DNA from 3 places in the Paraburkholderia sp. BL17N1 genome. Region 2 is predicted to be linked to each of the others. Evidence: predicted binding sites of a transcription regulator. Region 2 holds the regulator's gene; each other region holds the start of a gene.
What was found. Region 2 encodes LexA, which represses DNA repair genes until DNA is damaged. Its sites were predicted from a motif close to ACTGTATNNNNATACAGT; they were not measured.
Positions count from the first base shown of each region.

Region 1 (4,158 bases), on a different contig from region 2:
TATGCTGGGTCACGATATGCGAAGCCCGCTGCAGACCATCCAGGTCACCGCGCACCACCTCGCGAGACTGAACGACGGCCAAGAAGTATCCACCGCAGCAGCCCGGTTGATCCGAAGCGGCGCCCGCATGCAGGCGCTTCTGGATGACATGCTGGACTTCAGCCGGACCAAGCTCGGACTGGGCATCCGCGTGACGCAGGCGCCGGTCGATCTTGGCACGCTGGTGGCCGACGAATTGGACCAGTTGTGCGCCGCGCACGCGGGCCGGAAGGTCGAGCTTGAGATCGCCGGCGATACCCGAGCCACGTGCGACGGTCGGCGCATCCAGCAGATGCTGGGCAACCTTGTCGGAAATGCGTTCAAGTACGGAGAGCCGAGCGCCGCTGTGAAGGTGCTGGTGGCCGGGAACGGTGAGGACGTGTCGATTGAGGTGGTAAATCAAGGCCAGGCAATACCGCCGTCAGCGCTGCACCGTATCTTCGAGCCTCTTGAGCGCGGTCCGGGTGAGGAAGGCGGGCCTGGCGCCCAGGATAGCCTGGGACTTGGACTCTACATTGCCCAGGAAATCGCCCGCGCTCACCGCGGCGATATCAGCGCCCGCTCGGACGAGGCCGAGACGGTATTTACGGTGCGCCTGCCGCGTCATTCTGCGAGTCCGTAAAACGCGGGCGCAGGTTAATACGATCCAGCGCCTTCGCAAGCCTCTCCACCGCACCGTCAACGTCACGCAGTTTGTCCAGGCCAAATAACCCAATGCGGAAGGTCTTAAAATCCTGAGGCTCGTCACATTGCAGCGGAACCCCGGCCGCGACCTGCAACCCCGCATCCGCGAACTTCTTGCCGGATCGAATTCCATCATCGTCCGTGTAACTGACAACCACGCCCGGAGCCTCGAAGCCTTCGGCCGCCACGCTTCTGAATCCGTTGTCCGCAAGGAGTGCGCGAACGCGCTTGCCGAGGTCAAGCTGCTCCGCTCTCACTTTATCGAAGCCGTATGTCTCGGTCTCCTTCATGACGTCCCGCAAGATCGCGAGACCGTCCGTGGGCATCGTTGCGTGGTATGCGAACCCGCCGTTCTCGTAGGCTTCCATGATCTGCAGCCATTTGCGAAGATCGCAAGCGAAACTGGTGCTTGTCGTTCCGTCGATTCTTTCGCGGGCAAGCGGGCTCAGCATGACCAGCCCGCAGCACGGTGACGCGCTCCATCCCTTTTGCGGCGCGCTGATCAGAACGTCGACGCCGCTCGCCTTCATGTCGACCCAGACCGTGCCGGAGGCAATGCAATCCAGTACGAACATGCCGCCGACGGCATGCACCGCGTCGGCCACCGCCCGCAAATAAGCATCCGGCAGCATGATCCCGGAGGCGGTCTCGACATGCGGCGCAAACACCAGATCCGGCTTGTTTTCCTTGATCGCAGCGACCACGTCTTCGATCGGCGGCGGTGCGTAGGCCGCCTGCCTCCCTTGTTCGACCGGGCGCGCCTTCAGCACGATCGATTCAGACGGAATGCCGCCCATGTCGAAAATCTGCGTCCAGCGATAACTGAACCAGCCATTGCGGATGACCAGACACTTCATGTTCGTTGCGAACTGCCGGGCAACGGCTTCCATGCCGAATGTCCCGCTGCCCGGGACGACCACGGCCGACGTCGCGTTGTAGACCTTCTTCAGCGAATCGGAAATATCGCGCATGACTCCCTGGAAGAGTTGCGACATGTGATTGATGGATCGGTCGGTGTAGACGACTGAATATTCGAGGAGGCCCTCGGGGTCGACATCGGGAAGTAAGCCTGGCACGTTGGTCTCCGGTTTTAGAAATATAAGGATCGAAAACAGATTCTAACGAAAGCGATCTATGGCTGAGGCGAAAAGCATTCCGCCACCCGGATCGACGCGCCAGACAGTTCGCGAGGCCCTACGACCTGACAAAAACACTGTATGAATGTACAGTCTAGGTATTTGCGCCGCGGAACGCGACTTCTCGCTATATCGACGTTCATGACTGGGGTCCAGATAAGCGCCCTATTGGCCAAGCCAGACCGTGAACGCTATTTTTGAGTATAAAGGCATGCCAGATGACAGGCGCATAGCCCATATTGACATGGACGCATTCTTTGCGTCCTGTGAACTTTCGCAGTATCCGGAACTGCGAGGCCAAGCCATGGTGGTTGCCGGCCGTCGTTCGGACGCGCCCCGAACGAATCCGGACGGGACACGTGAATTCGCGCGCTTACGCGACTATACGGGCAGAGGCGTCCTGACGACCGCAACCTACGAAGCACGAGCGTTCGGAGTTCATTCCGGGATGCCCACCATGCAGGCAGCGCGGCTGGCGCCGGATGCCATTCTCCTTCCAGTGAACTTTGATCTCTATCGAACGTACTCACGACTGTTCAAGGACGCAATCCGGTCCGTGAGTCCGACAGTCGAGGACGTGGGCATCGACGAGGTCTACGCCGATCTATCGCTCCTGAACGACGAATCGGAGGAAATTGCACGGAAGCTGAAATCGGCCGTCTTCGAGGCGACCAATCTCACATGTTCGGTTGGCATTGCGCCTAATAAGCTTCTGGCAAAACTATGTTCGGACATCCAGAAGCCAGACGGCATCACCATTCTGCGGCGTGAGGATCTGCAAGCCAGGATCTGGCCGATGGCTGCCGCAAAAATCAACGGTATCGGGCCGAAGGCTAACGCCAAGCTGACGTCTCTAGGGATAACGACCATCGGTGACATTGCCGCATGCAGCGAGCAATGGCTAATCGAACAGTTCGGACGGAGCTATGGCGCATGGCTTCGCAGAGTTTCCCATGGGCTCGATGACAGACCAGTGGTCACTTATAGCGAGCCTGTCTCGATGAGCCGCGAGACCACCTTCGAGCAGGACCTGCACGCCGTACGACACAGGCGGGAACTCGGTACTGCATTTACCCGTTTATGCGAACAGGTGGCGTCGGACTTGCAGCGTAAAGGCTATCTCGCGCGCAGGATCGGGATCAAGCTCCGCTTCAACGACTTTCAGACAGTGACGCGTGACGTCACACTCCAGGAGCCGGTTGCGGACGCCAAGGCACTGCGCCACGCGGCCACCCAATGTCTGAAACGGGTCGAACTGGCTAAATCCATCAGGTTGCTGGGCGTGAAGGCAGGCGGCCTCCAACGCGCGGGAGCGACAGAGAGCGACGCGCCGGCTCAATTCACGCTGGATTTCTAGTCCATGTGTCGGCTTGCCGGGCGAATGTATCTCGACGAGCCGCGAGATGACCTTCGAACGCCGCTGCGGTGTCTGGCGATTCAGGCTGACTTGCTCTTCACCAGTGGCGGATAACCGGTTCCGTCAGCAGCCGCACCCGGATTCGAGCGCGCCGCCGGCACGCCGGCTTCCGTCGGCGAAACCGCCGCGACCGAAAACACAAAGGTGTTGATGCCGTGCGCGCTTTGCGCCGACACGCTACCGCGATGCATCTCCGCGATCGCCTTCACGATCGCGAGCCCGAGGCCGTGATTTTCGCGGCTATTCGTGCGTGAGACTTCCGCGCGGTAGAAGCGGTCGAACAGATGTTCAAGCACATCCGGCGAGATCGGCTCACCGGGATTGGCCACCGCCACGCGCACCTGACTCTCGTCACTTACGATCGTCACGCTGATCTCGGCGTCCGGCTCGCAATGCTGGATAGCGTTCATCAGCAGATTCGTGCAGGCGCGGCCGAACAGCGAGCGGTTCACGCGCGCCAGGGCGTCGCCGCGCAAGTGTGCCCGTACCCGCGCTTCTTCGAGCGGTATCTCCAGAAACTCCAGCGTATGCGCGACTTCCGCGGCCAGCGACACGTCGACGAGACCCGTTGCGCGCTCGCCCTGATCGGCGCGGGCCAGAAACAGCATGTCGTTGATGATCGCCCGCATGCGCTCGTATTCTTCGAGATTCGATTGCAACGTGTGGCGCAAATCGTCGACCGAGCGATTGCGTGTCAACGCGACTTCCGTCTGGCCAATCAGAATCGTCACCGGCGTGCGCAGTTCGTGGGCCACATCCGCATTGAACGATTCCAGGCGTCCATACGCGCCGTCGAGCCGCTCTAATGCACCATTGAAGGAGTTGGCCAGGTCGTTCAGTTCGAGCGGCAGCGAGGCCGTATTCAGACGCTGCGAGCGGTTA
Region 1 is NZ_RBIW01000002.1:2,451,622-2,455,779, reverse strand. It holds gene B0G82_RS30925 (sensor histidine kinase) at 1-661, shown strand, start outside; gene B0G82_RS30920 (aminotransferase class V-fold PLP-dependent enzyme) at 624-1,799, opposite strand; gene dinB (DNA polymerase IV) at 2,071-3,216, shown strand; gene B0G82_RS30910 (heavy metal sensor histidine kinase) at 3,297-4,158, opposite strand, start outside.
Region 1: the regulator LexA is predicted to act here: its motif matches at 1,936-1,953, upstream of dinB (DNA polymerase IV).

Region 2 (4,158 bases):
ACGCGACATCCTGCAGGAAGGCGTTGATTGGCTCACCGAGCGAGGTGTGACCGCACAAGGGCATTTTGCATTCGGCCATCCGATCGATGAGATCGCCAACCTCGCCAATGAACTGCATGTCGACCTGGTGGTGGTCGGCCACCGTTGCCGCACGGGTTTGTCGCGATGGTGGATGGGCGCGGGCAATACGCCGTTGCTCGACCGTGTCTCGTGCAGCATTCTGGTGGCGTGTTCTTCGGCGCAGGAGCAGCAGCAAGCGGCGGCTTGAGGCGCGTGTCGCCATTGTGGACGGTTGGCTGGCGGCCGGGTACTCCGGCCTCACTACCCGGTGGCCTCGACGCCATAACGAAGTCGCTGAACGACTCGCCGCGACTCGCCGCGACTTGCCGAATAATTGGCGCGATCACGGGATCCGCGCCATACAAAGCCGACGTGCCGCGATCACTCGTTCAGATTGACCGCGGCCAGCTTCCACGTGAATATCCCTTCGCGCCGAAAGATCGCCGAGTAACGCGCGTCGCCGGCGCCATGCTGGTACGTGACGACGAACTCGTTGAGCCCACGATAGCCCGCGGTGGTTTGCGGCGGCTGCGGGGGCGTGGCGTTGGCATTCCCATTCGCCGCGTTGCCGGCAGGAGGCGCTGCCGGCGCCGGTGCGCTCGCGGCGGCGTCGGACGGATTGTTCGCGGCCGGTGGCGCGGGCGGCCGCTCACCCGGATCGCCGCGCGGCGGCATGCCGTTCAGCAAGGCCGCGACACCGTCCGGTGTGGCATAGGCATCCACGAGCGGCCCAATCAATGCGACGCCGATCATCGCGCCAATGGCGGCCAACGGATTGCCGTTGCTGTGCGCGCCAAGCCGGCGTGTCAGCAGGCCGGCGACCTGGTCCTTCAGGCTCTCACGCAACGCGGGGAAGTCGACGTACTGATTGACCGTTTGCGCATCGCGCGCATCGGCCGCGCGTTTGAGATTGTTCAGCGCGATGTACGGTGACGCATAAGCAAACCCCAGTGCGGCGATCACCACGATCACGATTAGCGTGACGATCAGCGGCTTTGTGGCGCCGCCTCTGCTGCCGCGTTGGGTATGTTTCGGAACTGCCATCGAGTGGGACTCTCTATCAGGTGTGATCTAACGTGGACCACGGCCACGCGAAAACGATCCCACGCAATGCAATCTCTCGCCGCCCGCTCAAGACAGGGTCATCACGACTCGAACACCGCGCCGTGGACGTTGGCTTCGTCGGCGATGCAGCGGTCGATCATGCGGCATACCGCGTCCATCGTGCCGACCATGATGAGACGCGACGGCCCGTGATAGACCCGCACCGGCGCGCGACGCGCTGGCTCGGCCGTATTCAGGCCGGAATTCAACGACACGCGGGCAAACGCCGGCAACGACGACGGCAAGCTGGACGTAGCCTCGGGCGAGTCGAACAGCGACGGAGTGCTGCGCGTGGCCGCCTCGATCAATGAGCAGGGCACCAGCTTGCGAAGGTGACGCAGACGACCGAACTGGCGAAAGGGCAGCAGGCGGGCAAGACGTTCCATGAGACTCTCCAGACGATGCAACGTTGATGCAGTGTCGATGCGACATTGACGCGGCTTTTTATTCTGTTGAACGCGCAAAAGGGTTAGAACCGGGGTTAGAACCGGGTTAGAACTCGCCGGGGCGAATCAGCCCCACGGCGATACCCTCCAGCGCGAACTCCGCACTGCCGGTTTCAACGAAGATGTTTTCGTAATCGGGGTTCTCGGCGATCAGTTCGAGCCCATTCGGCCGGCGCTTCAGGCGCTTGACCGTGACGTCGTCGCCCAGCCGGGCAATGATGATCTGGCCGTCTTTCGCTTCGCTGCGCTTTTGCACCGCGAGCAGGTCGCCGTCGAAGATGCCCGCGTCGCGCATGGACAGCCCGCGCACCTTCAGCAGGTAATCGGGCTTGCTCGAGAACAGCGCCGGGTCGCACGCGTAGTGCTGCGAGATATGTTCCTGCGCGAGGATCGGGCTGCCGGCGGCAACGCGCCCGATCAGCGGCAGCGACAGTTGCATGATGCTGGCGTGCGGCAGCGTGAACTGGTGCGGCGAGTCTTCCGGACCGGCCAGCAGGCGAATGCCGCGCGATGCGCCGGCCGCGAGTTCGATCACGCCCTTGCGGGCGAGTGCGCGCAGATGTTCTTCTGCCGAATTGGCCGAGCTGAAACCCAACTCGGCGGCGATCTCCGCGCGGGTGGGCGGAAAGCCGGTGCGTTCGATAGCCCTGCGGATCAGATCGAAAACCTGCTGCTGTCGTGCGGTGAGTTTGGTCATGGCGCCACTGTATGTATGAACAGGTGACTGTATTTTTATACAGTATTCGGCGCAATTCAAGCTTTACTTTAAGTTCGGGGCGAAGGGCGGCGTTCCAGCGCCGTCAAACGATGCTTTAACAGCCGTTTTCGTTCAGCAACGCCTTATCCAGCTGTCGTTACCACTTTTGAGTATTAAAAAATGAAGAAACATTATTTTTAATGATGAAAGCCCTTCGATAGACTGGGCCTCCAGTTGACGTTCATGTGCACGTGACCGCGACACAAGAAAAGACATCACACGCTGTTTCAGCGGACAACGCGGAGAAAGTTGACATGAAATACCAAGGTACGGGGCTGGCAGGCAGGACGAAGAAACTGATCGCGGCGCTAGCATTGGGCGCGGCGGGCGCGCTCGGCGTGATGGCGCAGGCGCACGCCGCCGACACGACGCTGCTGAACGTCTCCTACGACCCGACGCGCGAGCTGTATCAGGACGTCAACCAGGCGTTCGGCAAGGAGTGGAAAGCGAAGACGGGCGAGACGATCACCTTCAAGCAGTCGCACGGCGGCTCGGGCGCCCAGGCGCGCTCGGTGCTCGACGGTCTGCAGGCCGACGTGGTGACGCTGGCGCTCGCCTACGACATCGACGCACTGGCGAGCAAGGGTTTGCTGGACAAGGGCTGGCAGAAGCGCTTGCCCGATAACGCCTCGCCGTACACGTCGACGATCGTGTTTCTGGTGCGCAAGGGCAACCCGAAGCACATCAAGGACTGGGACGATCTGATCAAGCCGGGTGTGTCGATCGTGACGCCGAATCCGAAGACCTCGGGCGGCGCGCGTTGGAACTACCTCGCGGCGTGGGCGTATGCGGAGCATCAACCGGGCGGCAATGATCAGAAGGCGAAGGAATTCGTCGGCAAGCTGTACAAGAATGCCGGCGTGCTGGATTCGGGCGCGCGTGGCGCGACCACCAGCTTCGTGCAACGCGGTATCGGCGACGTGCTGATCGCGTGGGAAAACGAAGCGTTTCTGTCGCTGAAGGAATTCGGTCCGGAGAAGTTCGAGATCGTGGTGCCGTCGGTGAGCATTCTGGCCGAGCCGCCGGTCGCGGTGGTGGACAAGGTGGTCGACAAGCACGGCACGCGCAAGGTCGCCGAAGCTTACCTGAACTTCCTGTATAGCGAGCAAGGCCAGGAGATCGCGGCGAAGAACTTCTACCGTCCGCGTTCGAACAAGGTGCCGGCCGAGCTGACCGCCAAGTTTCCGAAGCTGAAGCTGTACACGGTGGACGATTCGTTCGGCGGCTGGACCAACGCGCAGAAGACGCACTTTGCCGATGGCGGCGTGTTCGATTCGATCTATCAGCCGCAGTAACAAGCCCGCTGCCGGAGTCGGCAAAGGCATAGGCAAAGGCATAGACATAGGCAGGACGACGCGGCGACGCGTCACTCCCGAGCGCGCCCCATGGGGCGCGCTTTTGGCCGCCAGGGCCCGGCGGCCGGCAATACGAGCATCAACCTGAACGAGTAACGAGCATGACGACGTTGACCTTCCGAAAACCGAGCGCGTTGCCCGGTTTTGGCCTGACACTCGGCATCACGGTGGCTTATCTGAGCCTCGTGGTGCTGATTCCGCTTGCGGCGACCTTTCTCAAGACCGCCACGCTCGACTGGAGCCAGTTCGTGCGTGCGGTGAGTTCGCCGCGCGTGCTCGCGTCGTATCGGCTCACCTTCTTTTCCGCGCTCGGCGGCGCGCTGATCAATGCGGTGTTCGGCTTTCTGGTGGCGTGGGTGCTGGTGCGCTACACGTTTCCGTTCAAGCGCATTGTCGATGCCGTGGTCGATCTGCCGTTCGCGCTGCCCACGTCGGT
Region 2 is NZ_RBIW01000001.1:3,322,825-3,326,982, forward strand. It holds gene B0G82_RS15010 (universal stress protein) at 1-268, shown strand, start outside; gene B0G82_RS15015 (DUF2939 domain-containing protein) at 442-1,104, opposite strand; gene B0G82_RS15020 (hypothetical protein) at 1,206-1,550, opposite strand; gene lexA (transcriptional repressor LexA) at 1,657-2,307, opposite strand; gene B0G82_RS15030 (sulfate ABC transporter substrate-binding protein) at 2,622-3,662, shown strand; gene cysT (sulfate ABC transporter permease subunit CysT) at 3,824-4,158, shown strand, end outside.

Region 3 (4,158 bases), 890 kb from region 2:
GGACCGGATCAAACTGCCGCCGGGCTTCCATATCGAGGTCTTGTCGGATGCCGTGCCGAGCGCGCGAGCCATGGCGCTCTCGCCGAAGGGCATTCTCTATCTAGGCAGCCTCGACGGCCACGTCTACGCGCTCGAATTGCAGAACGGACGTGTGACGGCCCGCCACGTAATCGCTTCCGGCCTGGAAACGCCGGCGGGTGTAGCGTGGCACGATGGAGCGCTCTATGTATCCGCAGTGTCGAAAATTGTACGCTTCGATGCGATCGATACTCACCTGAACGGTCCGTCCAAACCGGCCGTCGTGATCGACACCTTGCCCACGGAGACGCACCACGGCTGGAAATTCATCGCGTTCGGCCCGGACGGCAAGCTCTACGTGCCGCAAGGCGCGCCCTGCAACGTCTGCCTGAAAGATCGCAACCGTTTCGGGCTGATCGGCCGCATGGACCCGGACGGCAGTCACTACGAAGTCGTGGCGCGTGGCATTCGCAATTCCGTTGGCTTCGCGTGGCATCCCTTGACGCATGAAATGTGGTTCACCGACAACGGCCGCGACCTGCTTGGCGACGACGTGCCGGACGACAAGCTCAACCGCGCGACGCGCGCCGGAATGGATTTCGGCTTTCCGTACTGCCATGGCGGCGACACGCCCGATCCCGAGTTCGGCAAGGACCATCCGTGCAGCGCGTTTACGCCGCCCGCGGTCAAACTCGGTGCGCATGTCGCGGCGCTCGGCATGCGCTTTTACGACGGCCCGATGTTTCCGGCCGCCTACCGGAACACTATTTTTATCGCCGAGCACGGTTCGTGGAATCGCAGCAAGAAGGTCGGCTATCGCGTCGTGCACGTGGTTACAAATCCGGATGGCAGCAATGCCCGCCAGGAAGTGTTTGCCGAAGGCTGGCTGCAATCCGGCGAAACCGAATGGGGACGCCCCGCCGACGTGCTGCCACTGCCCGACGGTTCGCTACTCATCAGCGACGACTACGCCGGCGCAGTCTATCGCGTCACCTACTCGGCGCCGTAGCCCGCTTCGCGTGTCAAGCAACGTCAAACGCCGTGCGCTCGAGAAGCCTGGCCAGTCAATCGACCGCCGGCACCCGGCGCCGTCGATCCAGCCAGTTCCGCGTTCGTCACACCACTCGCCAAGCTGCCATGATCACCCGCTGCACCGCTGCCGCGACCACCTACCCTTCACCCCGCGGCTGAGAGCGCCTTCGCCCCTGCCGCGACTACCCGTCACGTGACCGGCGGCCCATGGCGGGCGTAAAATGCGCGTCGGTCCGCGCGCACTGCGCGCTGCTCCTTTCGACCGCCTGTCACTCTGCTCTGGCCTACATGTCCACCCTTGTCTCGACTTCCCCGCGTTTTAGATCCAAGACGATTACCGCTGCACTGGCGTTCTTCTTCGGCAGCCTCGGCGCTCACCGGTTCTATCTGTACGGCATGCGTGACATCTACGGATGGGCACACGTGCTCGGCACGCTGATCGGCATTCCGGGAGCCATGCTCCTCGTGGCGAGCGAACGCGCTTCGACGCTCGGCTGGGTGCTGGCCTTTCCCGGCGCGATCTCGCTGATCGCCGCGTTTCTCGCCGCGATCGTCTACGGGCTGCGTCCGGACGAAAAGTGGGACGCGCAATTCAACGCCCAGACCCAGCGCAAAAGCCGCTCCGGCTGGACCGTCATTTTCATCGTGATCTTTTCGCTGCTGATCGGCGCCTTCCTGCTGATGACGGGTCTGGCCATTTCGTTCCAGACGTACTTCGAAAGCCAGGTGCAGGCGGCCAAAGCGCTCTCGCAATGATCCGCCGCGCGTCGCGCTAGAAAAGATTCAGTTGAGGGTCGTCGTGTGCCGGCTTATCGGCACGCGGCACGTCGGCCGGGCGAAAGTGCGACATATCCAGAATGCCGCGGTCCCGGCGGTTCAACCCCAGGCGGCGCACCGCCTTGTGGAATCGCTGCTTGAGCAGATCCGCCCACAAGCCTTCGCCTTTCATGCGCGTGGCGAACGAAGAGTCGTAGTCCTTCCCGCCCCGCATGTCCCGCACGCGACTCATCACCCGATCGGCACGATCTGGAAAGTGCGCCGCGAGCCAATCCTTGAATAGCGGCGCAACTTCCCACGGCAGACGCAACACGATGTAGCTCGCGTTGCTCGCGCCGGCTTCCGCGCAGGCCTCCAGCACGCGCTCCATGTCCGGTTCGGTCACGAACGGAATCACCGGCGCGATGCTGACGCCGACCGGAATGCCCGCCTCGCTCAACGTGCGGATGGCGCGCAAGCGCCGCGACGGCGTGGCCGCGCGCGGCTCGAGCGTGCGAGCGATCTCGGCGTCCAGCGTGGTGATGGTGATGGCCGCCATGAATTGCCCGCGCGCCGCCATGGGCGCCAACAAATCGAGATCGCGTTCGATCAGCGACGACTTGGTGATCGCCGCAAACGGATGCTGACGTTCGCTGAGCACTTCGATCACCCTGCGCGTGAGCCGCAGATCGCGCTCGACGGGTTGCCAGGCGTCCGTATTGACGCCCAGCGCGATCGGCTCCGGCACATAGGAGTTCTTCGACAGTTCCCGCTCGAGCAACTCCGGCGCATTAATCTTGGCGTAGATCCGGCTTTCGAAGTCGAGGCCCGGCGACAGTCCCAGATAAGCGTGCGTGGGCCGCGCAAAACAATAAATGCAGCCGTGCTCACACCCGCGATACGGGTTCAGCGACACGCTGAACGGAATATCCGGCGACGCATTGCGCGTAAGAATGGTCTTGGCCCGTTCTTCGAAGACCTGCGTGCGCAAGACTTTGGGTTCGTCATCGTCTTCCGGCGCCGACAGCCAGCCGTCGTCCACCGCTTCGCGCTGGTCGACTTCGTAGCGGCCTTGCAGGTTCGTCACCGCGCCACGGCCTTTGCGAGGCGCGGGCGGCGCGATCGGAAATTCGTTGACGGAGTGGGAGTCGGAGTCGGTCACGGCTGGAACACGTAAAAACGCAAAACGGAAAAACGGCGCAAAACACCTGTACAAATATACAGTGTTTACGCCGTTTGTCGAGCCCCGCCGAGCGCTGTCGCGCGGATCAATCCCCTACCGGAATCGTCAGCGTTTCCTTGATCTCCTCCATCACCACGTAGCTCTTCGACTGCACCGCGCCGGGCAGTTGCAGCAGGATGTCGCCTAGCAGTTTCCGGTAATCGGCCATTTCGCCGATGCGCGCCTTGATCAGATAGTCGAAATCGCCCGACACCAAATGGCATTCCAGCACCTCGGGGATCTTCTGCACCTCGCGGCGGAACTGGTCGAACATGTTGCCGCTCTTGTGATCCAGCGTGATCTCGACGAACACCAGCAGCGCCGCGCCCAACTCCGCCGGATTCACGCGCGCGTGGTAGCCGGTGATCACGCCATCGCGCTCCATCCGCTTGACGCGCTCGATGCACGGCGTGACCGACAGTCCAACCTGTTCGGCCAGGTCCTTCATGGCGATGCGGCCGTCCTGCTGCAGCAGCCGCAGGATCTTGCGATCGAGTTTGTCGAGGGCCCGGACCGGTTGGCGCTGTGTACGCATGATGTTTTTGCTGAAAATCTTGAAAATACAATAACAAAACCTGCCTGACTGTTAATAGTATAGCGGTTAACACTGGGCGATCCGCGATACACCTTGTTAATCGAACGAATTCCACCGAATCGACAAGCGCACCGTCCTCAGACCTCATTTGAATACCTGGAGCATCTATGCGAGTCGTCATTTTGGGCAGTGGCGTCGTCGGCGTGACCAGCGCGTATTACCTGGCGCGCGCGGGACACGAAGTGACCGTGATCGATCGCGAGGCCGGCCCGGCGCTCGAAACCAGTTTCGCCAACGCCGGCCAGATCTCGCCGGGCTATGCGTCGCCGTGGGCCGCGCCTGGCGTGCCGCTGAAAGCCGTGAAGTGGATGTTCCAGAAACACGCGCCGCTGGCAATCCGCCTCGACGGCACGCAATTCCAGTTGCAATGGATGTGGCAGATGCTGCAGAACTGCACGTCGTCGCGCTATGCGGTAAACAAGGGCCGCATGGTTCGCCTCGCCGAATACAGCCGCGACTGCCTGCAAGCGCTGCGCGCCGAAACCGGCATTCAATATGAAGGCCGCACCGGCGGCACGCTCCAGGTGTTCCGCAC
Region 3 is NZ_RBIW01000001.1:2,435,219-2,439,376, reverse strand. It holds gene B0G82_RS11000 (PQQ-dependent sugar dehydrogenase) at 1-1,027, shown strand, start outside; gene B0G82_RS10995 (NINE protein) at 1,339-1,806, shown strand; gene B0G82_RS10990 (PA0069 family radical SAM protein) at 1,823-2,968, opposite strand; gene B0G82_RS10985 (Lrp/AsnC ligand binding domain-containing protein) at 3,075-3,563, opposite strand; gene B0G82_RS10980 (D-amino acid dehydrogenase) at 3,731-4,158, shown strand, end outside.
Region 3: the regulator LexA is predicted to act here: its motif matches at 3,014-3,031, upstream of B0G82_RS10990 (PA0069 family radical SAM protein).